DNA from 3 places in the Fictibacillus sp. b24 genome. Region 2 is predicted to be linked to each of the others. Evidence: riboswitches for the same ligand, from Rfam matches in the RefSeq annotation. Region 2 holds a riboswitch; each other region holds the start of a gene.

Region 1 (10,621 bases), 2.0 Mb from region 2:
CGTTGTGCAGAATACCTCTTGTATACAATCTAATGCGACACTTTCTAAACCATGATTGATAACTTCTTGCATATCTTCAAAGTCTGTCATTCGGGATATGGTTGTCCCATTCCGGTAATAGGTAAACTTTACTCCAACTTGATTACTCATAAAAAATACCTCCGTCGTTAAAAGTAAGTGTAAATAGCGATTACTATAGCTAGCCATGTTAATTATGGTGAATATTATATAAAGTACGGGTTAGGTATTGGGCAAACGAATATTATACAAAAATTTTAATAACTACTGATATTGTTTTTGTTGAACTCTATAAATATATATCCTTTTTATCTTTTATCGGTTGTAATACGGTGCTTTTAACTATATTTTTGCATGTTTAATTTATATTGGGATTGTTTTTGAATAAAAGATATATCAGAGGAATTTCAGAGTGAAGCTCACTAAAAAGTTAATCATAAAGAAAATAGCAGCCCAAGTGACTGGGCTACTATTTATTTTAACTAACAACCCCAGAACAAGATTCTTGCCCAAGGATCGCAGCAGCAATGATGCTTTTTCTTTTTAACTTTCTTGCACTTCAAGACCTTAGAGCTTGAAGAGGAAGAGGAGGATGAAGATGAAGAAGATTCACACTTGTGATCATGCTTTTTCTCTTCTTTCTTCCAAGACTTCTTCTTCTCTTTCTTATACTTGCAGTGGTCGAAGTTACCGCACTTGTAACACATTAAACGTTCACCTCACAAATTGATACCGATTTCCTATCTGAATTCGGTTTCTGTATATCATATGTAGATGGAGACAAGTTGCTTAGACGAATGATGGGGGTTTGAAAAAAATGGGGACATGTGGTGTGTGGGGTCAGACCCGGGGTCTGACCCCACACAAAGACAAAAATTACAAATATGTTCTTTCCACATAGACACAAGAGAAATTGCCCATGAGAACCAAAAAAAAAGCCACGCCGCAACTATCACGGTGTGGCTTGAATCTATTTTTTAGGTTCCTGAATGAACATACCTTCCTTAGCAAAAGCAAAATGAATGGCATGCTTCAGGTTTCTAAAATATGTACTTTCCCCAATGGAATATTGGTGTTTTGTTACTTCCATACTCAATTCTGGTGAGATACCTACTAACAACGTCTCCATACCGAACAACCGGGCAGAGGATACGAGCTTATTCAGCATATCTACCATCTCTGAATCTATGGACTTTATACCGGTTAAATCCAGGATTACAAATTTAGCGCGATGTTGCGGTAGAGAAGTAAGAGTGTGTTCCAGCATATCTTTGGAACGCAATTCATTATATTTACCGATCAGCGGGATAACCACGATATTATCGGTTACTGGAATAATAGGCGAAGAAATCTCGCGAATAAGGTCAGTTAACTCGCGCGTGCGATTTTCAACCATTGCTTCAAGCTTCATGATCTCATTTTGTTCTTCACGCTGAACAAGTTCACGAATATTATCTTTTGGCGTAATATTTGACTCTGTTATTCGTATTTTTAGAAAGTCAGAGGTAAGATCATGCTCCAAAACTTCGTACCACATGTTTGTATCAAACAGACCTGTAAATACGCCAGCCCAATGACCAGGTAAGAATCGGCCCATACGCGTGCTGTTTTGTGCCTTCTTAACTTTTGTTTCCCATCCATTAGAGATGGTAATAACCGCTTCTTTCTTTTCCACATCTACATCAATAAACGTTTTTCCCCAACCAGCAGAAGCATAAATGTTGGGCAATGATTCAAAAGATGTTTCTATAGAAACCATTGATTTTTTATAAAAATCGCTTACGACAAGTCCAGTACGATAGCCAGCTGTCTCAAAAACAAGGTCTGCCGTTCCTTCGCCAGTAATCTCTTCAATTGAGTCCAGAAATACCTTGAACGCTGAATCAGTCCAAAACAGCAAAACGTCGGCGCCTTCAAATTTAAAAATACCTTTTTCTGTGTCCCAAAGAAAAGATGAACCATTAATATCAATACTGGTTTGAGATTTCAATAATTCATTCGGCGTCTGATTCATAAACAAATCCTCCATAGGCAAAAAAATAATAGACACCCAATTCATTTACCCTATTTAATTAATCTTAAAACATATATTTTCGACAAAGGGGGTCTGACCCCAAACAAAGACAAACCCTCATTTTGTCCATTCCACGCAGACACCAAAAAAATCATAACTACACGTAAAAACCACCTGATTACAATCAGGTGGTTAGCTTTGTTTGTTTTTCCATTTATTAAACTCTAAAAACTCTTTGAACTGCTCTTTGCTTACACCAGAACCCATAGCTTCTTTTACTAGGTTGGCCCATTCTTGATCTAGGCTTTGTGTATCAACTTCCTGTTTGATTAAGTGATCTACAGATATATTCAGCACATCTGCAATCTTTTCAAGAAGCTGAATAGACGGATTCTGTTGGATATTTCGTTCTAGTGCACTTATATAAGACTTTGCTACCCCTGCTTTATCAGCTAAAGCTGTAATGGAGAGCCCTTTTTCAGTGCGGTATTTTTTTACACGTTCACCAATCATCATTTGCAATCCCCATTTTAAGTAGTAATTTGCCTTTATTATATCTTTCAACAATAGGGAAGTAAATAAATTCTGTGACCTGTTTACTACTTAATTTTCTTGTGCAACGTATTCTGTTGCAATCAGCTGGGGATTCTGTAAAAAACGAATAATCTCTTCTTTAGTGAAACCCTGATCTCTTGCTTCTTTCATTAGCTCAATCCACTCGTGATCCAATGTCAAAGTATTTTCCACTAAAAATCCCTCCAGAAAGTATATGTTATCCAGGTAACCCGGCGATCATAGCTATCTTAGCCTTAGACCCGTGGCTTTGCGCCCACTTCTTTCGAGAATGTTTGCCCTTTACTGAAGGATAAGTAGGTATAAGTTCCTAACACAAATTGATTATATACAAGCAGATAAGAAAATGTTGTCAGAAAATGACTGTAACATAAATGTAATATTATAAAATTTTGTTTACCCCCTAAAAACAAATTTAAAGGAATGATGGGGCTTATGTTGAAGATATTTCCTAGAACTTAACTGAAACAAACCAAGGATACGGAAAGGATGAAACAGATTGTCGAATAAATTACCTTTAGATTTGTCGAATCAACTCAGTTTACCCGTCATCAATGCCCCCATGTTTTTAGTTTCAAGTCCAGAAATGGTCATTGAGAGCTGTAAAAATGGTATTATAGGAACCTTTCCTTTGTTGAACGCAAGAACCTCCGATCTTTTAGAAAATTGGATGAAGCACATTTCAGAAGTGCTTCAAACATCAAAAAATGAAGACCCATCTGCCAAAATTGCGCCGTGGGGAGTAAACTTAATCGTTCACCGTACCAACAAGCGTTTTGAAGAAGATTTAAAACTCATTAAAAAGTATGAGCCGCCCATTGTCATTACGTCATTAGGAAACCCAAGTGATGTAGCCAAAATCGTTCACGACTATGGTGGCCTTGTATTTTCAGATGTTATCTCACTGGATCATGCAAGAAAAGCTGCAAAAACTGGCATTGACGGGCTGATACTAGTATGCAGTGGTGCTGGTGGTCATGGTGGTACGTTAAATCCATTTGCATTCTTAAAAGCCGTAAAAGAATTCTGGGATGGAATGACGATTCTAGCTGGAGCAATTTCTACAGGTGAGGAGATCCTTGCCGCAAAAATTCTTGGAGCCGACCTCGTGTATATGGGAACGCGATTTATCGCGACACAAGAATCTTCCGCAAGTGAAGAATACCGTCAGATGTTGATCAACTCTACACTTGAAGATCTTGTTTATACAGACGCGATCAGTGGAATAAAAGGAAATTATCTGCTTCCTTCATTACAAAAGGCAGGATTTGATGTAGAAAACATGATGAAAAAGGATTCCATAGACCTTTCATTCTCTGAATCAAAAGCAAAAGCTTGGAAAGATATTTGGTCAGCGGGACAAGGTGTTGGAAGTGTTAAGAAAATCTCTTCTATAAAAGAAGTTGTAGGTGACTTGAAGGCTGAGTATCACCAGGCATTGCAAATAAAAGAAGAGAACATACTAATTAAATAGAGTCTTAGTCCTTTAGAACTAATCCCCCAAATTCCCTGTGGATAAACGTGAATTTGGATGAAAATGGATTTTGTGAGTGTGATTGTATTCAATTTGAAGGTTGATACCAATTTGGACATGTGGGGTCTGACCCCAAACAAATACAAAAACAACACATTCGTCCACCAGGAAAGGACACGGCATATGCCGTGTCCTTTCCTAATAACTTTTTATTATCTAATTTTCATATGAAAGAGGAGTACACACGTAGAGAGCGAAAGTAATAAGTATTATCTTTATGTGAATAAACCGTGTAAACTATAAGGACTTCATTACAATAATACAAATGTATGTTCAGCCATTAAAATTGGAGGTGTTACCATGAATTTATTCTCATCCATTACGGAAGAAAGTTTTAACTACTTAATACAAGACTATGGATTTTCTGAACCGGTCGATACAGATGGGAGCTGGAAGACAACCTTCTTATATACAAATGACCAAATAGAAATTGAAATTGAACTAAATTATCGAGATATGGATACATTTATTTTCATGAGAAAGTTAGAGCAAGGTGATTCATCTGCTCGCTTGCAGTTAGAAGATATTATTGATGTTGAGCCAGTTAAAAGTAATGGCGATCAAACAACAATTGAACAATTTGAAGAAGGAATCTTAAAGAAAGCTGCGTTATTACAGAGCAACCTTGATCTAATCATGAATAAAAAAGAGAAAATTTTCTCTTAAAACAAAAAAACAAAAAAGATAACTCCGATAGATTACGAGTTATCTTTTTTTAGTTCAAAATGAACTCATTTGGTGAGGCTAAAGCTTTTTTGCGATGTATAGAAATAAATATTCCAGAGAATCACGGGTTCTCTTTTGGGGAGTAAATCGAAATTTGTAAGCTTTTTAGCAGATGAAATAGAACTATAGATATGCAAATAACATTAAATACGACCAGATTATGTCTGGTCTTTTTTATGCCTTAATTTATCCACCAACTTTTGTTGATTAACGGAACTTAAAATTTAGGATAAGTAACACATCAAATTTTAAATTTAATGCCCTGATCCATACTTAAATATAAACGTATTCAAAGGGTCATTGGTAATAAAAAATGAACTCAATCAATAAACATCTCCTTCGTATAGAAATAGATTTAGTAACATGAAATTTATTGAAAGTGTACAAAAGGGTTTAAATTCTCTGAAAAATATAGTAAAATAATTTGAAAATCAGGTTTCGTTTTATTGGAATTAGGGAAGGAGAGTATATTTGGGGATGAAACATACTATTTCAGGGTTTGGATTTGCTTTTATCTTCTTAGCAGCACTATTCGCATTGGGGCTTTATCAAACAGTCATGGTATGGGGAAATATTAATTTGTTCTTCGAGCGAATTATGGGATTAACATCAACTTCATTTATTTCTTCTATACTTCTATTCTGGTCAATAACGAGTACGTTTTGGATTTTAAGTTTGAAAATTTTAGACGTTGCGCATAAAACGGAACTCTATAATGCAAAAAATGCAGTTTTCGGTATGGTATTCTTGTTCTTCGCTATTCCATTTGGAATCTGTGCCCAAGTTTATCACGCACTAAACATCAATGCTGGTGTTACTACCATTACTACAGCACTATTTATCATGACGATTGTTTCATTCGTCATCGGATTCGTGTTCAAGTTTAGAAAAACTGCACGTTAATAAAATAATTTCTATCATTCCGCAGGCGTATATAGGTCTGCGGAATTTTTTATGTTGAAAACAATTATAAAAGTTCTATATGTTTAGCTGTCCGTTATAGTATTAACTATATACTGCATCGTTCAAATTTTTCATCGATCTTCCCGAAGATATGGATGATGCCCAAATTTAATTCTTAGTCTGAAATAAATAGTTAAACAAAGAAGAGCTTGCATTTCATTTACTGCAAGCTTTTTTAATTTTGTCTTACGCTGACATATAGTGAGCCACATCTTGACACTTTTCGCATAAGAATTTTCATACATTTTTTACCAACTTAATACATAATCATACTAAAGTCTTGGTTAAAATCTACCGACCCATGTAAAGTCGGTGAAACAATGGAAAGGGGAGGATTTTTATGTCCGATTTACAAGCGAAAATAGGGGATGGACTTACTAAAATCCAAGGAAGTTTACAACAAGGGAAACAAAAGCTTGCAACAGCGCAGGAGGTTGCACAGTTAAAGAAAAATTCTGCAGAAGCAGCTGCCAAACGTCTTGAGTTAATTGTTGCTCTTGGTGAACAAACATATGAATTGCTGAGAAAAGAAGAAATTACTCTTGCAGGTTTAACAGGCTTAGCCCAGGCTATTCTTGACCAAGATCGTCTAATGTATGAAACCAACAAAACCATAAATGAGATGAATGCCAAAACGGAAACCGACCTTACATGTGAATGCGGGGTACACTTAAATGCAAATGCCAAGTTTTGTGGAGGATGTGGACAGAAAGTAGAAAGTCGTAACAAAGACCAACAGGATGATTACACGCTTAAGTGTGATACGTGTAAAGAGTTGAATCCAGGCGATTCGCATTATTGTGGGTGCTGCGGCAATAAGATTTGATAGCAGAAGGAGGAATCAGAATGTATTGCAACAGCTGTGGTCATCTAAACAATGATGCTATTAATTATTGCATTAAAGATGGTGTCAAGTTGCATCGTGCAAAAAATAAGAATGGTTCACTTACAAAAAAGAACTCGAGCTACTGTTCCTCATGTGGTGCATCAGGGCAATCTTCCTCAAATTATTGTCATTCATGCGGAAAGAACCAATTGAGATTTACATATAAAAAAGACATGGTTCAATCAGCAGAAAATGTCATAAATTCGATAGGACTTTCCAGAATTAAAGATAAAAAAACAACTGCTGTGGTCCATTCAAAACAAGTAAAAACTGCAGCACTCGGAGCATTTTTATCATTCCTAATTTTGATTGCGTTTTCAGTGCTACTTAATCAAATCGCTTCTGATCAAATAAACGAGTTCCTAAAAAGTGAAGGGATTAACTCCTATAGTTTAGATAGTGTTTTTGAAGAGCTAGAGAATGAAACAGATGTGACTAAACCAGATCCTTTTATCGGTGCATCCGATTACGTGCTATTGTCGAACATGGTAGACTCAAAGGTTTCTGCAAGTGTAGAAGGCAGCAGTGGCTTTGAGGACGATGAATTTGATGTAGGCATGAATATTAAAACAGCGACAGGCACTTTCATCCTATTGATCGTTCCATTTCTTGCTCTGTTTGCAGGAGGTTTGTTTTATGCTAAAAAAAATGCAGCCGATACGATATCACAGCGATTAAAAGCCGCAGCCATCCTAGGTGCAGTATACGGACTTCTATTGGCATTAGCTACACTATTTAGCGGCTTTTCTTATGATGCAAAGATCGACGAGGAGTTTGCGAAGATAGCAATTGAAATTGATAATAACTATTCTTTCCTTGGTGCACTTGTTAATGGGTTTGTGCTTGGTACCCTTTTTGCAGGATTAGGCGCACTTGTTCAGCCAGGGTCTTTTAAAAGCTTCGGAAATCTATCCCATTCATACCGTTATGGTGAATCCATTCATCAAGGAATTGGGACGTTCTTTCGCGGCGTAGTGATCATGGGTGTGGTTGCACTAATAGCAGCGCTTGTGAAAACTGACGACCTTGAAAATATTCAATGGGGGATACTCATAGTCTTTTGCGCACAAGCAGGTTTGTATATGTGGAATCTGCTTAACTTTCCAAGCTTATTGCTGCAAGTGTCTGGTGATGGTGAAGAATTTTCCATGAATTATTCGCTATTAGGCGGATTAGATGAAAAGGCTTCCGGTTCACCAGCGATTAATATCATTCAAAGTTTTTTTGATGAAGTGATAAATATTGAGACCGTGCTATATCCAAGCATCGTTATTTTGGTCGTGCTTTTTATATATGCAGGGTACAGAATAGCACTGCAATCTGGCATGAATATGAGAAATATCCTAATTTTTAGTTTCACATACTCTCTCTTGCTATCGTTTTTCGTAGCGATCACAAAGATTGGAGCAGCTGTATCAGCCGATGCAGAATTTGATATGGGGAAGATGGAACTGTTTATAGGGTTTAATATCATACCGGCCTTTGTGTTTAGTTTCATCCTAGCAACAGTATTAGCATATGCGGGTGGTTATCTTGCAAGACTGAAGCAAACTTAATCGCTCAGGAAACAAGCGAACTTTAAAATAGTTCGTTTGTTTTGTTGGGAAAAGAAAGAGAGGATAAGTATGAAGTTTTGCATAGAATGCGGACATCAGTTAAGCATGGACCAAGAATTCTGTTCAGAATGTGGAACGAAGCATGCTGTAGAGCAGAAACATGTGGAATTAAGAGTTGAAAATAAGGGTAGGACTCCTGAGAAAAAAGCAAATAAGAAGAAAAAAGGAATGTATATCCTCGTTATAGTCGTGTTATTTCTAATGATGAGCGGATACGGGGGTTATCTGTTTGGCAAAAAACAAACTGGGCCAGAAGCGGTTATTGCGGAATTTGTTCATGCTGTAGAAAATAATGACGTTGAGCGTGTCATGCAAGCGATTAACCTCGGTCAAACAGATGTGAATCTAGATATAGAAACAACAAAAACCTATATGGATTATTTAAACAAAAACAATAAACTTTTTTCCGATTCGATTAATGAACTCAAAAAGCAGGGAGAAAATCTCGAGAATAGCACATCAACAAACAATGAGAAGTTTAAAAACGAGCTATTCCATATAAGAAAAGACGGTAAAACGTGGTTCATATTTGATAGATATGTAATAGAAGCAAAAGCTTATAAGGTGAAAGTGGCTTCAAACTTTGACGACTCTATTGTCTATCTTAATGGAGATAGCAGAGGAACCGTAATGAAAGACGAATACCTTAACATTCCATCCATTCTCCCAGGTGAGCATGAGATAAAAGTCGTTTACAAAGGAAAGTACAGTACATTGGAAGAAAAAGTGAAGTTGGATTTTTCAAAGGCAGAAAATCAAGTATTACAGGCCGATCTAACGTTAGAAGGAAAATACATTACCTTCTCCTCCAACTATGATGACGCACGTCTTTTTATTAATGGAAAAGATAGCGGCATGTTGATAGAAGAAGCATATGACGTGGGACCAATGTCCACTAATGGCTCTATTACCGTTCATGCAGAAAAAGAATTTGAAACGGGTACAATGAAAAGCCGGGAAGTAACGATTACTAGCGATTATGATATTAATCTGGACATAGACTACAAAGAACCGGAACCAGCACCAGAGCTGGTACCACAGCCTGAGGAAGAGGAAGAGGAAGAGGAAGAGGAAGAGGAAGAAAAGCCGGTTGTAGATGTATGGGATGACGACTACTTCACAACATTTATGCAAGAATATGTCGCATATTCAGTGGCAGCTATCAATAATAATGATTTTTCAATCGTACAAAATTTTCTTAATCCGAACGGTCCTGCTTATGAAGAATTAAAGAAATATATTGTATACACGAACGAAAAAGGAATAACCGAAGAATTTCTATCCCTTGAAGTAGGAGATATAGAGCCAGTCGATCAAAATACGGTAAAAGTAACCACGCTGGAAGAATATGAAATTTATTATAAAGATGGAACATCGAAGTACAAAAAGTTTATCAGCAACTATGAGCTTGTTTATTATGGCGGGAATTATCGCGTACACAAGTTAATCAGTACAGAAGAATTAGAAGAATATTAATGACACAAAACCCTTGAATGAATATTGATCATTCAAGGGTTTTGTATGTGTGGCTGTGCGTGCATGAAGAGGGAGGTATTGAAATGACCATACTGCAAGACAATAGTGTTCGTCCCATACGTACAAAACAGTCTCATTTGTAATTGTTTGGGGTCAGACCCCTTAAAAAATCTTTTATTTCTTCCTTCGTATACCCTTGGTTTTTTGCTTCTAGTATCAATTCAACCCACTCTTGATCCAGCGACAAGGTGTTCTCCACTTAAATATCCCTCCATTTAAGCTTATTATTTAGGTTACTTGTCCAGCTTAGCTTAAGGCTTAAACTCCATTGGTTTTTGTCAGAAGGTAATATTGTATTTGATTATAAAACAGAAACCTATGAAAAGGTTGTCAAAAAATAGGAGAAAAAAAATTATCTATTAATTTTCTTTCTCTAATTTCTATTAACTTATCAGACGGGCATTTAAGACGTATGTTCTCAAAAATGAATATAAGTGTGTTCAAAAATCTTGCAATAAAGTGAAGTACCTTCTATAATCAATAAAAGTGTTCTTTTTAGTGAACATAAAAACCATTATAAAAAACAACGGCAGGTGATTTTTTGAAGATCTTATACGTTTCACCTAGAATGCCTTATCCACCAAAAAAGGGAGATCAATTGAGAGCTTATAACCAGTTAATAGGTTTAAAGTCTTTAGGTCATGAAGTTCATCTTATCTCCTTTGGAACTGAAGCGTCTATTCCTTATCAACTTCAACAACTGTGCACCAAGGTAACAGTGGTCCCTTTTAGCAAAACAGAAGCTTTAAAAAACA
Region 2 (10,621 bases):
AGCCACTGTCTGTTATAAAAAAGAACATCAGGGTACTAAAAATTGCTGCTCCTAAAAGGAAAGCTCCCTTCAATCTCCAATAAAGAGCTGCATGAATGACAATTAAATAACCGACTGAAACAAACGGACTTTCTGCTCCTCCAGACAGCTGCATGAGCCAAGCATAAGCTATATAGTCAAAAACAATGCCACCCCTTGTAAAAAATCGGTAGTACACGGATTTTTCATGGCATTTATGTAATACGATTTGCGTTGAGGTCATATATAGTATTCCGATCGCCAATAGCAATGGAAACGTATCTGTTTCATAGTTCAATACATTTGAAATAGGAGGATAGTAAAATATAGGGATGCAAAGAACTAAAAAGAACCACCGCAATAAAGAAGATATGTTTTCAGACCGGTGTTCCGTTATTACAAACCATTCTCTCATGTAGTCATCTTCCTTCACGCTATGCTATATTAGGAAATTATAGCACACGGTTCCTGTATTTTACATAAATCAATTTTCATCATATTTTTCTTACGTTTCGCACGTTTTCACTTCTCGTTTGTTCGTATACATTCGTTCGTCAGCCAGTTGAAGATAATAATCAATGTTTTCACATGCATCTGCAAGAAGTTCTATTGCACCGTAAGCGAGTGAAATAGAATTGTTCCAACTCATCAATTGACTCTCTATCTTTTCAACAAGGATATACGCTTCCGCTTCTGAAATTCCCGGTAGAAGAAATACAAATTCATCTCCTCCAAATCTAAATCCGGAAAACAATTTTAAGCGTTTTGAAAGCTCAGCGATCTGTTGAAGGATCTCATCTCCAGCAAGATGCCCATACTCATCGTTTATCAGTTTAAAGTTATTAATATCAAACATAACGAGTGTTAACGGCAGTTTAAGTTTGTGCGCTTTCTTTAGCTCTTTTTCCAAACAGTCATAGAAGTAGCGACGGTTATAAAGGTTGGTCAACGGGTCACGAATACTTATTTCTTTCAAATCTTTAAATTGCTCTGCTGAAAAACCGCTTAAGAATCCAGTAACTGACCGATGTGATATACGGTTCCATCTGTCCAACATGAAAAGTTGAACAACATGCGATTCATTTTTTGCTTCTTTTTTTACTTGCTGCAGAACAGATTCACTGACGCTATTAGTAAAGCAAGCAAGTGTCTGATGCGGAATACGCTGATGTCTTAAAAAATGAATACCAGACCGAAAAGCCTTTTGTTCAGCTTGTTTTAAAAATAATTCAAAACGTTTTTCCGGCAAAAAAACCGCATGAACGATACCCCGTAAAAACTTCACTAATATTTTTTCGTATTGCTCAACAAAACCGTTCAGAAACGTATGAAAGTCATCATATTGTCCGAGATGCTCTTTGTGAGTATGTATCATGGTTGGAATAGACTCCATAAATTTTGAAAACAAGTTTCTTTTGAGTGTGCGCAAGTCTAGTTGGAAGTTTTCCATTTCTGCAACCCCTCAAATCCTGAAAAATTACATACAAAAAGCCATTACCCAAAAAGGGAATGGCTTTAATTAAAGTTGATAGGCATCGAATCTCTTTGTCAGTTTTGTTCATCCGGTGCTCATGTATTCGTATACATTCCGCTCCTCTGAACTTCACTTCCTCGACCTTCTTGCCTCTCAAGCATTAATACAATGTTGATAGACATTGAATCTCTTTGTCAGTTTTGTTCCTAAGTGGTCATGTATTTACAATAAATACACATCTCTTAAGAATATACCTCCCAGATCCAACAGCTATCGAAACATTAGTCCGCTTCCCTTTGGCAACCGGCTGCCATTGCATGTCTCACCATACTTTAGGCCCATAGCTTTGCGTCCCAGCTTTTCAACTGGTTTGCCCTTAATAACAAAGGTTTCTATTGATTTATAGATATTATATACTATATAGGTAATTTTAGCCAGTGTTTTATATGGGTATTTCATCCTATTATTTGTAGTCTTTAGAAATTTTTAACATCCTATAGTACCTATACCCTACCCGTACAACATTTAAAACAAAATAAGGAATTTTTACAGGGAAATGGTAAAGTGTCTTTTTGTAAAACTTAAAATACGCTTTACGCAAGTCTTTCCATTTGCGGCAATCTTCCTTTTTATAAAAATCAGATACATCCACAATAATTCCTCTATTACCCGAAATCATCACATTCTTCCCATGTACATCGCTAGGCTGCAATCCCTTTTCCGTTGCATAACTTAAGGCTTGATCAATATCAAAAATCACATGTTCAGGTATTTTAATTCCTTTATGCACACAGTCATAAAGCGTAATACCTTGGATTCGTTTTAAAATCAAGAACCTACTTTCCGTGTAATAACAAACAGAAAACCCGGGATGATCGCCTAAACGTTCGTATACTTTCTTCTCATCCAGCAGACCGTGTTCGTCCCTGCCATAAATTTTCACGACATAATCGGGATATTCTGGATGTAAAAAAACAGCCGCGTAATTACCGCAGCCTAGCATCTGCCAAGGATGTGGTGTATTTACCGGACATACCGGATCAAACGGACTTTGGCTCTCAATCATGATTTCACTGTTCAATTGTCTGGCAAGCTGAATAAAATGTTCCATTCGGATCCTCAATTTCTAATGGTCTACTATCATCATATGTTTCTGCATTCATTGTATACAGTTGGCATGAAAAAGGAAACCTGAATGTGTTCTGGCTTATTCCGCTGTTACATGAAGGTAGGAGAGCATAAGCGTTTCGGCTTTGTTCTTCAAATGAACGTTCGGGAATCGCATAATTTCACGGTACCCTCTAATGAAGATCTCGTATTCAGTAATATCTGCTTCACGCCTGCCATCCATCACCTTTATTCTTCTTTTTCGGAGTTCAACTCTAACATCATATAGATCTTTACTAATTTGATTCATAATCTGTTCGATTAATGCGACATATGGCTGCCTCAACTTTAATGGAGAGCCGTTAATAATTTGCAGGTCCCGATTAAACACTGTGAGTAAAATCGGATACATCACAAATTTCTCAATGAGCGAACGCTCTTCTTCGCTTCCGTATTGCACGACAATTCCTCCAATCTTAAGAAGGCGAAAAACGAAATTGTACAGATAATATATTTCTTATGTGAAAAGTTCGGATTTCTTTTCTAACTGAACAGTAGCCCTTAATTATGTCTCCGTGAAGTGAGTATGGAATGATCATTCGGTGAGAAATATTCCCTTTTCGCGAAAGGTAAATCATCTCCACCGCAGTCCTTTCCTGGATGCATCTTAAAAACATGCTAGTCATGAAGCAACCTCCTTTTTTATTTATTATATGCGAACAAACGTTCTTTTTATACAAGAAAAAAATACCTATCTAATAAAAGATAGGTATTTTAGATTTTTATTTGGTTTGAAGACCGATTCCCATTGCCTCTAGCTCTTGATACAAGTTACCCGCAATGGAAAACCCTTCGAAACTGATCCCCAATGATACTACCGTCTGCGCTAATTCAGGCCGCATACCGCTTAACGTAACTTTTACACCGAGGAGCTTAAGTGAATTAATCACTTTAAATAAGTTATGAGCTACCATCGTATCGATGACTGGTACTCCAGACAGATCGATAAACAGATGCTCAACTTCTAGTTCCATACATTTCTGAAGTGATGTTTCCATAATTAACTTAGATCGGTGAGTATCAATCGTTCCAACAAGAGGAAGAACAGCGACGGATCTCGTCAGTCTAACTACTGGAACAGAGAGTTCTTCAATGGCTTCTCGGGCCAATCCGAGTACTCTGTTATTGTTTTCTACATAAGCTACACTAAAAGCATGAACGGTTTCATCTAAAAACGGATCAATGATTGACGCTGCTTTTAAAACAGTATCGGCTGAAAACTTTTCATTGTTAATCTCGTTTCGGATAAAGTCCCACAGCACGATCCGATAAAATCTCGTACTGTTTAGTGCGGTATCTAAAGGCACTTCATACTCAACCGCAAGTTCGCCATTCTTCCTTCCCCACTTGATAAACCGTTCTTCGCTGGTTTTAAAATCTTCATATAGTGCTTCTCCAAAATATGTGAATAATTCTCCACGAAGTTCTTTCACAAAATCTGTTAGAACGGGCGGATTTTCACCATGCTGTACTCGAACCTCATCAATCTTCTTCGCCAGATCATATTTACTTTCAATGATCTTTTTCCCCAATTCTTTCAATTGGCGCTCCATTTTATCTATATCCCCCTATATAAACAAAAAATTATTGCATACCTCCTACTTATATACCATTATTAAATGGATATAAAACCTATTTTCACAAAAAACATGTCGTAAATTGTTGATAGTTTAGGAAGGAGCTACTATGAAGATTTGGTTCGGCTTTTTATTCGGTCTATTTGTTATGTCTCACTGGTCAATTAGAGCTTTTGCCTGGGAGCTTAAAGCTGTGACAGCAGGCGAACGAATTGGAGCAGTATTTTTAGGAGTTTTCATTTTATTTCTGATTCTGTTGTATATCTTCAAACGCTACAGCACATCATTTTTTCATGGATTTTTAGCTGCGATCGGCTTGTTTTTAACGGTAGATAACATCTTGTTTCACTGGGTGTTTCAATTACATCGTATTACCAGCGGTCCTGAAGCAAATCTTCTTGAACCTCTGTTTGTTTTGATCGGAATCGCACTTGTGTACTATACGTGGAAAAAAGAGAAAATAGTGGTTTAAATGTAATCAATATGAACAGCAAACCCCGCTGCTTTCGCTTTCAATGCAAGCTTTTCTGCGTTTTCCCGAGAAGAGAATGCCCCGATCTGCACTTTAAAAAGCTTTCCAGATGATGTTATGGTCTCATTAAATGCTTCTGTATTGACGGTTCGTTTCTTTTGTTCATATTTTATATCCTCAATAAAGAAAGGAAACGTCTTACTATATTGATGAAAACAATTCAACGGATCTGTTCGCCGTTTTGGGTCCAGTTGAAAGTGGCCTTTAATATGACGATCTGGGTCCCATTGATACATTTCGCATAAATAAGCAAAAAACCAAACATACCGTTTGTATGCTTCTTGAAATTGAATAGCACCACCGTAGCAAAGTTCGACCCCTATTCCCCATTCGTTTGCATCAGAGACATCAGAACGTACGTGCCATGCTTTTTCATTCAACGGAATGATTACAAGAATTTGTTTATCATCAATGAAAACATGGGCAGATGCTTCTAAGTGCTTGCTATTGAAATAGTTATAGTTTTGCCGAGCTGTTGAACCAGCGTTACCTGTATCATGAGCTACAGCATATTTAGGAATGCGATTCCCGCCTGGACGCTGCTTCCATTCATTTTTAATAAATTGATTAGTAATTTTGTATTTTTCTTTCATCTTTACACCTCCAGAAATTTTACACCTACTTTATAAATGTTTTTAAACACAAAAAAAGAGCCATAAGCGGCTCGTTATTTTTTGGTTATTTTCCACTGGGCGGTGAGCCACATTCGTTCGTTTCACTTTTAAGTGTCTCACCTGCCCGCCTGTCCCGCAGGAGTCTCGCATCTTACACTTCAATCAACAATCATAGAAGATAACATTTGAAAGCAACAATCTTTTAGAAAAGAGCGTTTCCAAAAGACTTTTACATCTGTAGCTTTCACCATTGAAAAGTTGTAAAATGCGCAAGGTGGCGAAAGTCCTACCGTACGAGGCTCACCCGCCCCATGAAGAGAAGTCACCTAGAGCGGAAACCCACCACTTTCAAAAGCACAGCGTAAGATAAAACAACTTTTTACATTCCTCCAGGTGGTGATTGCGTTGTGATCGCCCAAACCCAATATGCAGCTCCGATTAAGAAACCAAATCCTAAAAGCACAAAAAACAACGTTGAATTCTTCATCATAAACTTCCCCTCAAACCTTTTACTTTCTTTCTTATTAAATATAAATTATCATATACTAATAGAAGAAACAAAAAGCAAGGGTGTTAAAATGGAGAATAGAGGGCAATCCCAAGGAAGAAATGAATTAGAACGCGAACTTGAAATGAGTTTACGAAGACTTTTCCGTACGTTACGAAAAGGTCTGAACGAAGTGTATTCGGATTATATTCCAAGCAACGAATTTGCTGTACTGCAGACTCTATATAACCAGAGTCCTTTAATGGCATCTGAAATTGCCAATGAATTAAAGGTATCGTCAAGCCATATTACCGCAGTTACAGACCGCCTTGTTGTAAAAAACTATATTCAGCGTGTTCGTTCAGATTCAGACCGCAGAATCGTATATCTGGAAATTACAGAAGACGGTAAAGAAATCGCTAAAAAAATGGATGAAATTAAAAATAAGTATTTAGAAAAAAAGTTTGCTAACCTGACTGATGAAGACATGAAACGCATGATAGCTTCTTCAACAAAACTGCTGGATTAATTAAAGCAGTTTTGCTTTTTGAAATTACTTCACTTTATTAACTATTTATCACATGAATAGGAGGAATATAAATGGAACATCTAGAAATGCGACGGAAAGTCATTATTATGCTTTCCATCATGGCGGCTATGCTGTTTGCTGCTTTAAACCAAACAATTGTTGGAACGTCCTTGCCTAAAATCATTGCTGATCTTGGCGGAATTGAATACTACAGCTGGGTATTTACAATTTTCATGCTCACTTCCAGCATTACGGCCATCCTCGTCGGAAAACTGTCTGACATATATGGCAGAAAGCCTTTTATCCTTTTAGGAATTGGTGTTTTTACAATTGGATCGCTGTTATGTGGAGTATCTAGAAGCATTCTTGAGCTTATTGCATATCGAGGTATACAAGGGCTTGGCGGCGGAATGATCATGTCAACCGCTTTTACAGCTGTTGGTGACCTGTTCCCTCCTCGCGAACGAGGCAAATGGCAAGGAATCATGAGCAGCGTGTTCGGATTAGCGAGTGTGTTCGGGCCCACATTAGGAGGATATATTGTTGATCACTTTCATTGGCATTGGGTGTTCTGGATTTTCCTTCCGTTCGGTCTAGTTGCTTTTGCAGCTATCTATTTTTTATTTCCGTCTGTACAAAGAAAAGAAAAAGAGTCCATTGATTACACAGGGTCTCTTCTATTAACACTTACGATGGTCCCCCTTCTGCTTTCTTTTACTTGGGCAGGCAATCAATACGACTGGATATCCCCTGAGATCATCGGATTATTTTCAGTAACCATTGTGGCTTTCTTCTTGTTTATCCGTACAGAAAAACGAGTCTCTAGCCCTGTTCTTCCTCTTGATATGTTTAAGAATAAAGTGTTTACAGTTTCTAACATTATCGGCTTCTTTTTAGGAGCAGGTATGTTTGGATCGATTATGTATATGCCTTTCTTCATTCAAGGCGTAATGGGTACATCTGCAACAAAATCCGGATTTGTGATGATGCCTCTTACGCTTGCCATGGTTGCTGGAAGTACGATAAGCGGACAGATTGTAACGAAGACTGGAAAGTACAAAAAACTTGCGATGCTTGGGCTGTTCATTATGGTAAGCGGTATGACGAGCATGCATTTTATGGATACCGAGACGACAAATACAACAGCCATCCTTAACATGATCTTAGTTGGTTCAGGACTAGGTATCGCTTTCCCTATCTTTACACTGACTGTACAAAATGCGATCGAACATAAATACTTAGGTGTTGCAACTTCATCCGTACAGCTATTCAGACAATTAGGCGGTACAATTGGTGTTTCGATCATGGGAAGTGTTATGAACAATTCACTAGCTGACCATTTTAACAAAGAATCTCAAAAACTAATGGTATCTACACCTAACATTACACCTCAGATGGGTGAGCAGATAAAAGAGCTGGCAAATCCACAGGTTCTGTTAAATCAAGGTGCGGTACTAGAAAAGTTTAGCGCGTTGCCACCTGAGTCACTCGGCCTTATTAAACAAGTCTTAGGAATATTGCGTGAGTCACTAAGCTATGCATTAAACGGCGTTTTCTTAACTGGCGCTATCGTGATTGGATCAGCGTTCTTGCTCACCTTCTTTTTCTTAAAAGAAATTCCGCTACGAACGTCTAATGAAGAGAAAACCGAATCGAATGAACAAGCAGCTGAGCGAAAGCTGGGGTAGTTAAAGCATAAAGCAAAAGACGGCAGGGGCGAATGATTGATTCGTTTCCCAGCCGTCTTTTTTGTTAGCCATTTTGTAATTTTTATTGGTTTTGGGCGTGGTTGGTTGCGTTTCAGGTCGCTCGTAAATCTTGGGAATCGCTCGTAAATCTTGGGAATCGCTCGTAAATCTTGGGAATCGCTCGTAAATCTTGGGAATCGCTCGTAAATCTTGGGAATCGCTCGTAAATCTTGGGAATCGCTCGTAAATCTTGGGAATCGCTCGTAAATCTTGGGAATCGCTCGTAAATCTTGGGAATCGCTCGTTCAGCGAGCATAAATGCCGCTGAACGAGCACAAATTTTCATGAACGAGCATAAATCTTCCCTGGCGAGCATATTAACCCTCGCAGTTCAACCACCTCTTAGAAAACACAGACTTTTTATTTCACAAGCGTTGTTTGCTGTTCTGCAGATACATGGCGCACAGGATAGTTCATGCTCCAAAAGCCGATATCTTTAAATCCTAACCGCTTATAGATGGATCCTGCTTTCGGATTATCGTAAAAAAGACAAACCGCTTTCCCCTCAGCCAGGATGTCCTGACACAGTGCTTCCATGCATAGAGATGCAAGACCTTGATTTCTTTTATCTGGATGTGAACAAACACCTACAATCATAGCTGATAAAGAATTTTCAGCGGTTGAAGATGCACAAGAAACCATCTTATCAATATCCTTGATAAAATACGTACGGCCTGTTTTAGTAGTTAATGCTTGTTCCAAGCTTTGTTTAGCTGTAGGCCGAATATCAAACTCTTTTATCAGGTGCCTTAAGTCCATAATGCTATCAACATCTGATAGTTCAGCTTGCCTAATATTTTCTCGAGAACTGCTTTTGTTTAAGAATTGAGCATCTCTTAGTTCAGCAAAATAGGTTTCTTTCGTTCGCTCAAAAGCTACATATGGTCGAAACTGTTCGGTTATTTCCTTTTTGCCGGAAAGCATTTCATAATTGTGATCTTTATTGATAATCTCTGAGAATGCTTCGGCATTTATCGTTCCTTTTGCATAAGGCAGATAGTTACCCATGTAACGGAGAAGAATACCTGTTATTGCGCCGTCTTCACCCACATCAGCCCAGATTTCCTGAAATTCTGTTTCATATCCAAAGTTTTCAATGTCTGCAATAATAAATAAATTCAAAGCAGGTTCTGCACTTAAATAGTCCATTACTTTTTCATGCCAAGTTTGATCAGTCTTAATAATCATCTGCACTTCTCCTCCCTTATGTTGTATATATTTTAGCTGTAAAATGGAAAAATGCAACATTTTTTCAGTTTAATGAGTATTAATTATTTCATTTTGGCACAACAAAAAAACCAGCCATATAGACTGGTTTACATCGGTACGAGCTGGTTTTGTACGGCATAGATGACAGCTTGTGAGCGGCTTTTCACTTCAAGCTTCTTAAATATTTTACTTACATGAATTTTTACTGTCTTATCACTGATAAAGAGTTTATCTGCAATTTCTTTATTGCTCAAACCTTCAACTAACCCGATCAACACTTCCTGCTCACGTTCAGTCAGGTTCGTTTCATCTTGTTTTATTTGCGTCTGCTGAAGGTGGATGTTTACTAGTTTCTTTGTCATTCTTGGGGTAATCATTGATTCCCCTCTATAAACCGCATGTATGGCATCTACCACATGTTCGGATGGTGCATCTTTTAACAAGTAGCCATCTGCACCGGCTTTTAATGCAGATAGTAAATATTCGTCATGCGTGTACATAGTCAGAACGAGGATACGGATGTTCGGATGTTTTGCTTTTATAACCGATGTCGTTTCCACACCGTTCATTCCTGGCAAGTTAATATCCATAATAATAACATCTGGCATCAATTCTTGAGCGGCCGTTAACGCTTCTTCACCTGATATTGATTCACCGACAACTTTTATATCGTCTTCAAATGATAAGATGTTCTTTAATCCATCTCGTAAAATAGCATGGTCATCTACAAGTAATATAGAAATCATATTAAAAAGCCTCCTTGGATTCTATTTGAGGAATGTGTAATTTAATTTCGGTTCCCTTTCCTTTTGCAGAATCAATATGAAGGGATGCACCTAGACTCTCGGATAATTCGTTCATGTTCAGTATGCCATAATGAGGCTCTTGCCTAGCTTTGATCATCGATTCAAATAGCGAAAATCCTTTGCCATCATCTTTTATCTTAAAAATGACTTGTTCTTTAGAGTAGCTTAAAAGAATTTCGACTTTGCTTGCATCCGCATGCTTTAGCGTGTTATGAAGACTTTCTTGAAAAATATCAAAAATGACTTTCTCTACCATTGTACTAAGCGGATATCTAGTGCCGCGCTCTTGGAAGCGAAATTGTATGTTATGACCTTCATCTTTTACAGCCTTCACTTTGGATTGAATGGCTTGATGAAGTCCTATTCGTTCGGTTGGATATGGGCGCAAAGCGTAGATAGATTCTCGCAAGTCCTTTAAACTTCCTCTTAATTTTTCAGTACTTACCGCTACAAGCTGTTT
Region 3 (10,621 bases), 2.0 Mb from region 2:
TTGCAATGTTGATCTCATCGATGTAGAGAAAGTGTCCGTTCGTTGCCGCTTTCGTTACAGGTCCTGGAATGAACTCAATCTCTTGCTTTCCCTCGTTGTAGCTTAACGTTTTGTGGCCGAGAAGAGCTTCAGCGTCTAAGTCAACAGAAGCGTTCACTTGATGAAGCGGCTGTCCGAACACATTTGAAAGTAGCTCGGCTAGCTTCGTTTTACCTGAACCAGTCGGTCCCTTTAACAGGACATTTTTTCCTAATGCAAGTGCGATCACAGCGTCTTCTATAAGGGAAGCGTCAGGCGCTGTGTAGCCCCGCTCACCAATCAATTCTTTATATACATCTGGTAAGTTTTTTAATCGTTTCGCCGCCTCTTTCTGCAGCTTTTCTTTTATTTCAATCGGAATTTGAAGATTCATATCAAAAATCCTTTCTTTTTCGATGATCTGTTTCAAGATCACCTTATCTATCAACAGTATTTCCACTATTACGCTGTGTAAAGCCTTACACAATGTAACATTGTAAGCTTTTTCAGTGCAAGTGGCGTGTTTGATGTAAACATGCAAGTGCGATTGCATCACAAAAAAAGCTGATCAAAAGGAATCAGCTCTCATTTAGAATCATAAAGTTTCCTTGGATTTTTTTACTGTGAAAGCGAAGTAGGTTGCGAACACCACAACCATAATCGATAACGTCATGATTCCCTTCGTTTCTTTTTCAAGTGAAGTCAGGCCAATCAAAAATTCAGGCACAAACAACATGAGAGGTATGACAATTGTGAACCACGTTTTGCTCCATAAAGCGATTCCGATAAAGATTCCAGCTGCAAGTATTGTTGCCACTATATTTCCTGTTGTTCCTAGGTCAATTACTGATGGCGTTTTGTATGCTTTGTTTGCCAGTAAAAGCCCTAAAAAGAATGCGATCGGTAAACTTCCTAACAAGAAAAAGATTACGCCGTTTTTTACTTTAGAAAGCTCTCGGCTAGCTAAGAACTTGAAGGTTTTCAAATATAACAGAGTTAGAAGCAAGCATGCCACAGGATATCCGATGACTTGAAGAAGCGAATATTGCACTCCGCCTCTGATGGCATCTCCTAACAGCACATAAGCAAAGACCCCTAGTACGATCACCGGAAAATACGATAACCATTTAAAGTCAAACGACATCTCCTCTGATAGCTGCTCCATGTATACTTTTGGCGAGCTTCCGACAATATGCTGAACGGATTTGCCGCGCTTTTCCGCTTCCATCAGATGATCTTCTAATTCTTCTACGATTTCATTTATCTCATCGTCCTTTTTTCCACTTGAGAATAAATAAAGTCTTAAGTTATCTAAAAAATCCTGACTTTCTGCCGTTAACGTATGTTTTGGCGCATTCATTTTCCGCTTCCTTTCTTTTTTAAAATTTGATCCACCGAGCGGGATAACTGACTCCATCTTTCAATAAAAGCCTCTAGCTCTTCTTCACCTTTTTTCGTAAGTGAATAATACTTTCGCCTTGGTCCTGCCGTTGATTTCTTTAACGTTGTGGTTACGAGTTCTTCTTTCTGCATACGAATTAAAAGCGGATAGATCGTCCCCTCACTCGTTTGTTGAAATCCGTAAGTCTCCAGCTTTTCAGCTAATTCGTAGCCATATACTTCACCTTCTTGGATAATGGCTAAAAGACAACCATCGAGAATCCCTTTTAACATTTGAGTGTTCGACAAATAGGTGCACCTCTTTTCACTATCTTGTATTGCAAGGGTATTGAATAAAAAAAGAATGTCTTGCATTACAAGATATACCAATAGTATATGCAGAGCTAACTTGTATTGCAAGGTATTTGTGTAAAATAATTCCAACATTTATTTTTCTTTCTTCATAAGCTCTACCACATGAGGTTTCGGATCCCAGCAATTGAACTGGTACTGTGGTTTTGTCTCAAAACCAAGACGTACGCAGTGATATCGCATACCTTGGCTCGTTTTTTCCGGCTTGAAATTTATACATGTCGCGCAGCAATGATACTTACTTTTATCCATAATCGTTAGCCTCATTCCTTTAACGGTCGGTAAAATAACTCTTTATGATCGCCATATATTCTCGTACGTGTGCCTGAGGAACAGATGAGATTCTGAGCGGTGACCCAAGACCCTCTGCTTCAATTCCAACACGTTTTGCAATCATCTTTGTTCGAAAAAGATGAAAATCACTCGTTACGATTAACAATTGATGATCGGCACCAATCATTTCCTTCGTATATAAAAGATTTTCGTACGTACTTGTAGCCTTTTCTTCAATCTGTATGCGTTCAGGCTCAATCCCATTCTCTACTAAATAGTTTTTCATGATCGTGCCCTCACTCGTTGTTTTTCCGAATCCAAGCCCGCCGCTCACGATAAAGTTAACATTCGGATGGTTCTCGGCATAAGCAAGTGCTTGATCTAGCCTTCCTTTAAGAACAGCACCAGGTCGGTTGTTTTTTGTACCGCCGCCAAGAACGAGGATGGAGTCTATTTTTCCTGAGACCTTCCCCGGGTCAGTGTTAGCAGATGTCAGAATAAGAGTTTCTAGAGTGGCAGCAAAAAGTAAGCATAGGACAATAATCGTCACGGTTGTTTTTTTGTAGGTTTGAAAAAGTTGCCTTGCCATATTGTGTCGATAATAGATGACGAAAAAAAGCGCACCCAAAAGGAAGAAAACCGCCAGACCCATGTCCATGTTGGTCGTTTGGATGAGCATAGCCGTTGCATACACGAGAAAAATAATACTAAGTGCTAAAAATAGTTTTTTCATAGATTTCTCTCCGTTCATCTATTTCTATATTCTAGGATATCAGAAAAAGAAAAAGAGCGGAGAATGAAGATTCCGCTCTTGGAAATTTATTTCGTGTTTTTGTTTTTTTCAATCTCTTTTTCAATCTCGTTTGTGATGTTAGCTTTTATTTCAGTGGTTGACTTAGTAGCAGCGTCATTCATTTCTTGTTTCTTTTTCGTCATTGCTTCCTCTTTTTTCTTTGTAACTTCAGCCATTTCACTGTTGTAGTGGGACTGTATTTCAGTCTTTTTGTTTGTTATAATCTTTTGTTTCTCATCTTCTAGCTCTTGTTTAGCACCTGAGAAGATAGAAGCAATGCTTGTGCTTAGATTCTTCAATAGTGACTTTTCTTCATCCTGAAGAGCTTGATCTATTTCTGGCTTGTAAGTGAACGAAACGATCTGGTTGTAGAGATAATCAGCAAGTTCCGGCTTTGCAGCAAATGCAGATGTTGAACCCACGCCTAATGCCAAAGTTGATGCTAAAACAATTTTAGGCCATTTCTTTGTTGCCTTTTTCTTTGCACTGAATTTTTCTTTTCGAGAGATTTCCATAACAAAATACCCCTTCCTTTATATAGAACGCATAAAGAAAGCGGTCGGTTGCGCTACTAGCTTCAGTTGTTCCAAGCGCCCACATACAGAACAACCTTCACAGCTCCACACTATCTAATTATATTCTGATACTAAATTACCACCAGCTCTATTCACTGTAAATGGGTATTTAGTAAGTTATTACTAAATTTTCATTTTAGTAGGATTTTATTTAAAGATTCTATTATAGGTTTTGTATTGGTGGTAATTATTTGGGTAATTATTATAAATCCCATTTTTTGAATTCCATTTGAGAAGAAAAGAAAAACGACATTGTCCACCTCCAGTGGACAATGTCGTTTAGAATGTATTTGTCTGGGGTCTGTCCCCCTTTGTGAAACTCCCCACAATGTAGGCAAAGAAGGATAGCACGATTGGCATTACAACCGTATGCATGCCCCATAGGTTCGGGTAGTTCAGGTGCAAATACATATAAGAACCTACTCCAACGAGTATAGATGCGATCGCTCCGTTGGCATTTCCTCTTTTCCAATACAGCCCCATAACAATTGGCCAAATGAAGGCTGCTTCTAATCCACCGAATGCGAAGAGATTGAGCCAGATCAGCAAGTCTGGCGGATGAATGGCCATCGCGAACACACTTAACCCGACTACAGCTGTGATTCCGAAGCTTAGTTTTTTTACAAATTGCTCTTCTGCATCTGGCTTGATGTAATTGATATAAACATCCTTTATAATTGCTGAGCTGACGAGCAGTAGCACAGAGTCAACCGTTGACATAACAGCAGCAAGCGGCGCAGCTAAGACAATACCTGCCAACCACCCTGGCAGTACCTCGAGTGCCAATAGAGGCATTACTTTATCCGGAACCTCGATCCCTGGGAGGACTACTCTTCCAAACACACCCGCTAAATGCATGCCAAGCATGATAAACCCTACAACGAACGTTCCGATGATCATCGCTCTATGCATGGCTTTTGCGTTTCGGTAGCTCATCGCTCTAACCGAAATCTGCGGCAATCCTACGACACCCACACCAACCAAAATCCAAAATGACGAAACATAAAGAGGTGTAAGGGATTGATCCGAGCCGAACGGCGAAATGAGATTTGGGTTTTCCGCTCTTAATTCCCCCATAATGTTCTCTATTCCGCCACCTGCTATAATCGTTCCTGCTAGTATGATGACCGTCCCGATCACCATGACAACGCCTTGGATCGCATCTGTAATCACGACAGCTCGAAATCCACCTGCAATAACATAAACGAGGACAGAACCCGAAAAGATAAATAGGGCTGTTGTATAGGATAACCCGGTGAACGACTCGATTAGCCTTCCTCCGCCCACCCATTGGGCAGCCATCGCTGAAAACAAGAAGATAACAATGCTTAACGCTGACAATATGACGACCCACTTGCTTTCATAACGCGCTTTTAGAAAATCAATAAGCGTAACTGCGTTAATCTTACGAGCCACTATCGCAAACTTTTTTCCGAGGACGGCTAGTGTAAAATAACCTGTCACAAGCTGCGCCATAGCGAGCAATACCCAGCCAAGCCCTAATTGATAAGCAGCACCGGGACCTCCAATAAAGCTTGAAGCACTGCCATAAGTGGCAACCATCGTCATAGCGAGCACAAAGCCGCCAAGTTCTCTGCCTGCTAAAAAATAATCTTGTAAAAAAGAAGGTCCACTTTTTATATGACGGGAGGTGTAAATACCAACTAGAAAAACAAGGATCAAAAAGAACGCTAAAGGAAGGATCACATCCCAGTTCATCGAACATCGCCCTCCTCTTTTGGCTCTGAATCTTCTGTATCAAACGGAACTTCTTTGAAAAAGAACTTCACCATGATATATACCAAAACAGTAAAAACTACAAATCCTACAATACAACTGTAAAAAAACCATGCAGGAAATCCGAGTATGTATGTGTATTCTTTAACAGGGCGTCCACCTAGACCGTAAGCAAACGCATACCACCAGATAAAGTTTAAGATAGCGAGCACAGTACCCATAATGGCTTCTTTATTTGATACTCTGTATCGCCAGTCGATACGCTTTTTCATTTTTTACCCCCCCTGGAGTTCAATACGTAAAATAAGTCCACTCATTACTATGGCAAATTCAATTCACCTTGTCGAGTTCTTTCGACTTTAAAGAATTCTTCTATTCCTACTCATGATATCCCTGTTTTCGTGACAATATAAAACGAGCCCCTTTTTTAAGGAGCTCGTTTTATATGATTATAGAGTTATTGAAGCGGTGGTTGTGTCTGTTGTGATGGGGCATAAGCGTTCAGCATGCTCGTCATATCCTGTTGGTTGAGCTGTGGAACTTGATAATAATGATGCTTATTTTGCCAAATTGACAGCTCATAAGCCATCTCTATCCAGTTCGGGATTCCGTCTGCTAAAACACGTCTCATCACCGGATTGGTAACTTCTAAGGTCGCCATCGCTCGTAACGATGCATTGGACTTTAATGTTCCTAGGATGAGGGATGAAACAGACTCATCATTTAATTCGGTCACACCTTGAATTGGTTTTTTAGGCTGCGCTGGTTTTAATCCGTATACAAAGTCATTGTCTTGCTTCATCATATAAGACTCTGTTTTGTGAGCTGGATTTGTTCCTGTTTGAAAAGCCTGCACACAAGCATTGTATTCTCTTGAAATATGCTGATAATGGCTGTTCAGCATTGTTTTCAATTCGGGATCCTGCACGTGGCCACGGCACATCGTGTATAGATTTAATGTAGAAACTATGCCACTCAGCATTTCATGAACATCAAACATCTCGTGACCGCCATGATTGAGCTGAGCAGGTACTTGACCAGTCTGCATGTTTTGATGGATGAATTCGGGACTGTTAGTTGCTGCTGGCTGCTGGTTTTGATTCAGGTTGGGTTGATTCGGTTGATTTGGATTCAATATGTATACCTCCGTTAAATAAAATACGGGGTTATTTTGTGTAGATATAAGGTAGATATTCATTTTCGAGCTAATTTATCGGAAAAATTTCCGGGGAAATTTGATAAGAAGTGCTATAAAGGCTGTACTTTCGACAAAAACATTGTGGATTTTGTTTCGGAAAATGTATAACTTTGCGAAAAGGAGTGATTCGAACCGATTGCATTCCCACTTCCTTGTGGGGTTTTACTCAAAAACAATAAGGGAAATAAATTGTTTGGGGCCAGTCCCCATTTCCCACATACGGCTATCAGCAAGTATAATAGAAGTACAACTGAATAGAAGTACAACTGAAAGGAGGTGAAAATTATTCCTAGATCACCCCGCATTTGGTACCCTGATGCTGTTTATCACGTGACGACTCGCGGAAACCGCAGGGAACCTCTATTTTATTCCCATCTCGATTTCCATCGCTACTTAAAGATCTTAAGTCACTGTGTTAAAAAGCACGCTGTCGAGCTCTTCTCTTATTGCCTCATGACAAACCATACGCACCTTCAAATTTTGTGCAGCAAGTCCCCACCTGGAGAATTCATGAAAGAACTAAATGAAACGTATGCCATGTACTTCAACAAAAAATATGAATTAACTGGTCATGTATTTCAAGGACGCTACGGAGCAGAATTGATCGAAGAACGTTCGTACCTTCTAGATACGAGCCGTTACATTCATTTAAACCCTGTGGCCGCAGACCTTGTTATGTTTCCTCTCGAATACCCTTGGAGCAGTTACCGATATTATGTGACCCAGTCGGTATGCCCTTTCGTAGACACCTCAACCATCCTTGGACTTTTTCAAGATTCAAAAACTCAATATCGAGATTACGTAGAAAGTAAGATATCACCAGCAGTTGAGCTGTAAATCGGATGTAAAATTACACTCTATCAATGAAAGAAAGTCAGTCACAGCAAAGAAAAAGCCGATTTTGTCTTTCTGTGAAAGACAAAATCGGCGAATGTGTAATTGTATGGGGTCTGTCCCCCTATATGTGTAAAAAAATAATAGACTTGACACAAAATATGGTATATAATATTTACAAGATTTACCGATATTAATGGTGCAGAAGTGGTTATTATATTAGAGGGGGAATGGACCATGAGCCGAAGCAATGCTCTTGTCTTAACTACAGAGATAGACGCCATTCGCACGACCATGTATGAGGTAAGCAAAAAGGTTAATAGTCTTGCAGATCCGCTTCTTGTTCAGTTAAGTCAGATTTTAGATGAGAAATTAAACAAACTGGATCAAATAAAAGATTGCGCATAGATATTACGCATACACACATTTAATTCAAAAGTTAACCGAGGTCTTGTCTGCATGGATAGGAAGCTCGGTTTTTTATTGCTTGATTGACTCTTAAACTTTTAACCGCTGATTGGGGTAATACTTTGAAAACGAAAACCTATGTATCCCTTGCTATTTCTATAGTATTTTTACTTTCCTTATATTTTATCATTAGGCCAAACGAGATTAGTTTTCAGGAATTAGAGCTAAATAACCTTTCACCTGAAACTCACAAGTTAATTACCCGTTCAACACTGGAAAAAGGAAGCGCGTATCACTTCTTCCCGAAAACAGATAGCCAGAAATCCATCTATTTTTATTTTGACCGAAACGACAGCAGAAACTTGTACAGCTATCCAAAGGCTACTCTAGTGACCCAAAAAGATAAACTTCAGATTAGAATAAATAATCAAGATGCCTATCATGATGCGGATGCGAAAGATACGTTATTACTAGAATTTGAGCAGCAGCCTTTTCCAAAGCATATAGAAGTCCTATTCAACAACAGAAAAATAGGGCTAAAAACTATTACATACTAAAATTTTGTATACACTGCCGGATCATCTAAACGTTTCACCCGTCATCACGCTCATAAAATCTCTGAAAAAGTAGTTATAATCGAAATCAAACGCGATGCGATGTTTTTTTTCTTGTTCGCCAAATTGAATATACGGCCTGACATCTGCAATACTCTGACCTCTCGCTGTGTCACCGTCTTGCAGCACAATATGTACAGGGAGCGTTCTATACGTAAACATATCTTCCCTTATGCTCGCGAGTAAGGTGATTGCATCGTGAACCGGACTTCCTACTATCCCTGGATTGCGGCTTTTATAAAAATTATAATAAAAATCCAGCACCGGTTTGATGATCGGTGCTTTACCTTTGTAATCAATATAGTTGACCATTTCTGGGGTAACAAGCGCCCTGTCTGTTACGTTCAAGGGAATGATCGTTACGTTTTCCGCATATTGCAGAACTATCCTTACTGCGATGGGATCGGCGTGAAAGTTTGCTTCTGACACTGCCGTCACGTTGCCAGGAACCCAAAAAGCTCCGCCCATTATGTAATAGGCTTTTACTTTTTTCATAAGCGATTGATACAAAATAAACATCGTTGCGAGTGAAGTAAGTCTGCCGGCATTTACAATGATAAGCTCACCTTGATATTCTTCGATGATGTTCACAATCTCAAAGAAATTTTCGATCACTCCGCTATTCGTTTCGGGCTCTATCGGTCCTAATCCATAAACTCCGTGAACTTCAGGATAAAAAATGGGCTGTTCCCCTGTCATAGGAACTTCTGCTCCGCCGATTATTTTCACTTCACTTGGGAAGTTGAATACTTTCGCAAGATATTGTACGTTCGCAATCGTCTGCTCTCTGGACACATTCCCATAGTCCGCAACAACCCCTACGATATCTATTTCCTCGCTCAAATAGGCATATGTTAAGGCGACTGCATCATCAATCCCAGCATCACCAAAGAACAACACTTTTTGTCCCATTGCACGAATCCCCTTTTAGGCTTTTGTTTTATCCTATTAGGCGATATGTTGTCTTATGAAAATTGGTAGTAAAAACTATTGTAAAAACCTATTTTTTAGGTCAGGCGTTGGAATCATACAGCTATCTTTTCTGCCAAACCACCTGTAGCGATTTTTCGCTACTTTTTTATAAAAGAAATTCCGAAGGGGCTTTGGTACGATAACGAGAACTTTTACAAGGTTAAATGGAAATTTTAAAAACTGAGAGGTGGCGAATATAGCCTCCGATTCTGTATGAACTTTTCCGTCCTTTATTAAAATAACGGAATTGGTATGCACAGGATCTATATTGTATCGAGAGAGCAGCTTTTGCGCTGCTTCTGATTGTATGGCTGAAAACTTTAGCACACTGCTCTTTTCATGTTTGAGAATAAATTGCACACTCGTGTTGCAAAGATTACATATTCCATCAAAAAGAAGAACAGCCTCTTTTCCTTCCAAATTCTCCACATCCACCCCTCCTTTTACTAGTGCCTTTTCTTCAATCTTACTATTAATACCTATCAATATCATCTTTCTCTCTTACATCTCGTAGTATAATTAGAGGACAGATCTAGAAAGGTGATTGCATCATGAAAAATAAAGAAATCAAACAACAGGCTCGGTTGCAGCTAAAAGGAAAATGGGGGGCAGCAGCATTATTAACTCTGCTATTTGCTTCGATTTATTACTTCATCCCGTTAATTATTGAAATTAATTTAAGTGGCGGCTTTACCGCATGGGTAAACAAGCCTGAAAGTGTCGATGGACCTGCTGTAAGTACATTTGTCATTACACTCGTTTTACTGCCATTATATATCGGATATTTATGGACCTTTTTATCGGTCATTCGCACTGGTGAAAAGATTAAGTTTTCCAGCCTCCTCCAAGCGTTTTCTGAAATCAGTATGTACTTGAGAATTCTCGGAACGTATTTAGTGATGATGGTGTACATGTTTCTGTGGACACTTCTTCTTGTGATACCAGGAATTATAAAAGCATTCTCGTATTCGCAAACATATTTTGTATTAAGAGACCACCCTGGGATCGGCATTAACGCAGCAATCACACAAAGCCGCAAGCTGATGGACGGGTATAAGTGGAGATTTTTTGTCCTGCAACTAAGCTTCATCGGCTGGGGAATTCTATGTTTACTTACTCTCGGGATCGGATTCCTTTGGCTTTCACCTTACATCACCGCGTCCTATGCTGCTTTTTACGAGAATTTGGTGAGACAGCAAGAAGAGGCGTAAATTTCAGAGAGGTAGCAGTTTGCTGTCCTATTAGGTTGTTGGGTTGATGGCATTGAGTGTGTGGAGTACTGAGAGTGGAACGGAACTTTGAAGAATTAAATAAGGTTAAGAATAAGCCCCTGTTTTGTCCATATCAGATGGACAAAACAGGGATTTTTGTATTTGTTTGGGGCCAGACCCCATTTCCCTAAATATTTCCCGCACCTAGGACATATCTATCAGTAAGGACAATCAGA

What was found. A riboswitch is a leader RNA that binds a small molecule or an ion and turns the genes downstream of it on or off. The one in region 2 is predicted to bind cyclic di-GMP.
Region 1: it holds a riboswitch for cyclic di-GMP, as region 2 does, so the genes downstream of both, QUF49_RS02475 (anti-repressor SinI family protein) here and QUF49_RS12710 (GGDEF domain-containing protein) in region 2, are expected to answer to the same signal.
Region 3: it holds a riboswitch for cyclic di-GMP, as region 2 does, so the genes downstream of both, QUF49_RS02320 (hypothetical protein) here and QUF49_RS12710 (GGDEF domain-containing protein) in region 2, are expected to answer to the same signal.

The regions. Positions count from the first base shown of each region.
Region 1 covers NZ_JAUCES010000005.1:458,498-469,118, forward strand. The annotation lists gene QUF49_RS02460 (hypothetical protein) at 1-150, opposite strand, end outside; gene QUF49_RS02465 (STAS domain-containing protein) at 989-2,032, opposite strand; gene QUF49_RS02470 (helix-turn-helix domain-containing protein) at 2,225-2,545, opposite strand; gene QUF49_RS02475 (anti-repressor SinI family protein) at 2,636-2,779, opposite strand; cyclic di-GMP riboswitch class I at 2,809-2,895, opposite strand; gene QUF49_RS02480 (NAD(P)H-dependent flavin oxidoreductase) at 3,105-4,079, shown strand; gene QUF49_RS02485 (hypothetical protein) at 4,440-4,805, shown strand; gene QUF49_RS02490 (hypothetical protein) at 5,343-5,768, shown strand; gene QUF49_RS02495 (zinc ribbon domain-containing protein) at 6,169-6,654, shown strand; gene QUF49_RS02500 (hypothetical protein) at 6,864-8,270, shown strand; gene QUF49_RS02505 (zinc ribbon domain-containing protein) at 8,340-9,806, shown strand; gene QUF49_RS02510 (anti-repressor SinI family protein) at 9,940-10,065, opposite strand; gene QUF49_RS02515 (glycosyltransferase) at 10,408-10,621, shown strand, end outside.
Region 2 covers NZ_JAUCES010000005.1:2,468,617-2,479,237, forward strand. The annotation lists gene QUF49_RS12705 (GGDEF domain-containing protein) at 1-433, opposite strand, end outside; gene QUF49_RS12710 (GGDEF domain-containing protein) at 524-1,468, opposite strand; cyclic di-GMP riboswitch class I at 1,788-1,877, opposite strand; gene QUF49_RS12715 (serine/threonine protein kinase) at 1,956-2,603, opposite strand; gene QUF49_RS12720 (hypothetical protein) at 2,700-3,059, opposite strand; gene QUF49_RS12725 (STAS domain-containing protein) at 3,382-4,212, opposite strand; gene QUF49_RS12730 (DUF2243 domain-containing protein) at 4,346-4,708, shown strand; gene QUF49_RS12735 (N-acetylmuramoyl-L-alanine amidase) at 4,705-5,361, opposite strand; gene QUF49_RS12740 (hypothetical protein) at 5,404-5,532, opposite strand; gene QUF49_RS12745 (MarR family winged helix-turn-helix transcriptional regulator) at 5,961-6,398, shown strand; gene QUF49_RS12750 (MDR family MFS transporter) at 6,470-8,086, shown strand; gene QUF49_RS12755 (hypothetical protein) at 8,199-8,432, opposite strand; gene QUF49_RS12760 (GNAT family N-acetyltransferase) at 8,507-9,334, opposite strand; gene QUF49_RS12765 (response regulator) at 9,463-10,101, opposite strand; gene QUF49_RS12770 (GAF domain-containing sensor histidine kinase) at 10,103-10,621, opposite strand, start outside.
Region 3 covers NZ_JAUCES010000005.1:430,310-440,930, reverse strand. The annotation lists gene QUF49_RS02340 (ATP-binding protein) at 1-412, opposite strand, end outside; gene QUF49_RS02335 (HAAS domain-containing protein) at 614-1,435, opposite strand; gene QUF49_RS02330 (PadR family transcriptional regulator) at 1,375-1,707, opposite strand; gene QUF49_RS02325 (YdcF family protein) at 2,042-2,776, opposite strand; gene QUF49_RS02320 (hypothetical protein) at 2,863-3,351, opposite strand; cyclic di-GMP riboswitch class II at 3,385-3,467, opposite strand; gene panF (sodium/pantothenate symporter) at 3,691-5,130, opposite strand; gene QUF49_RS02310 (YhdT family protein) at 5,127-5,420, opposite strand; gene QUF49_RS02305 (spore coat protein) at 5,606-6,196, opposite strand; gene QUF49_RS02300 (transposase) at 6,623-7,183, shown strand; gene QUF49_RS02295 (aspartyl-phosphate phosphatase Spo0E family protein) at 7,418-7,588, shown strand; gene QUF49_RS02290 (hypothetical protein) at 7,672-8,145, shown strand; gene QUF49_RS02285 (nucleoside hydrolase) at 8,167-9,114, opposite strand; gene QUF49_RS02280 (thiol-disulfide oxidoreductase DCC family protein) at 9,190-9,603, opposite strand; gene QUF49_RS02275 (DUF975 family protein) at 9,726-10,385, shown strand.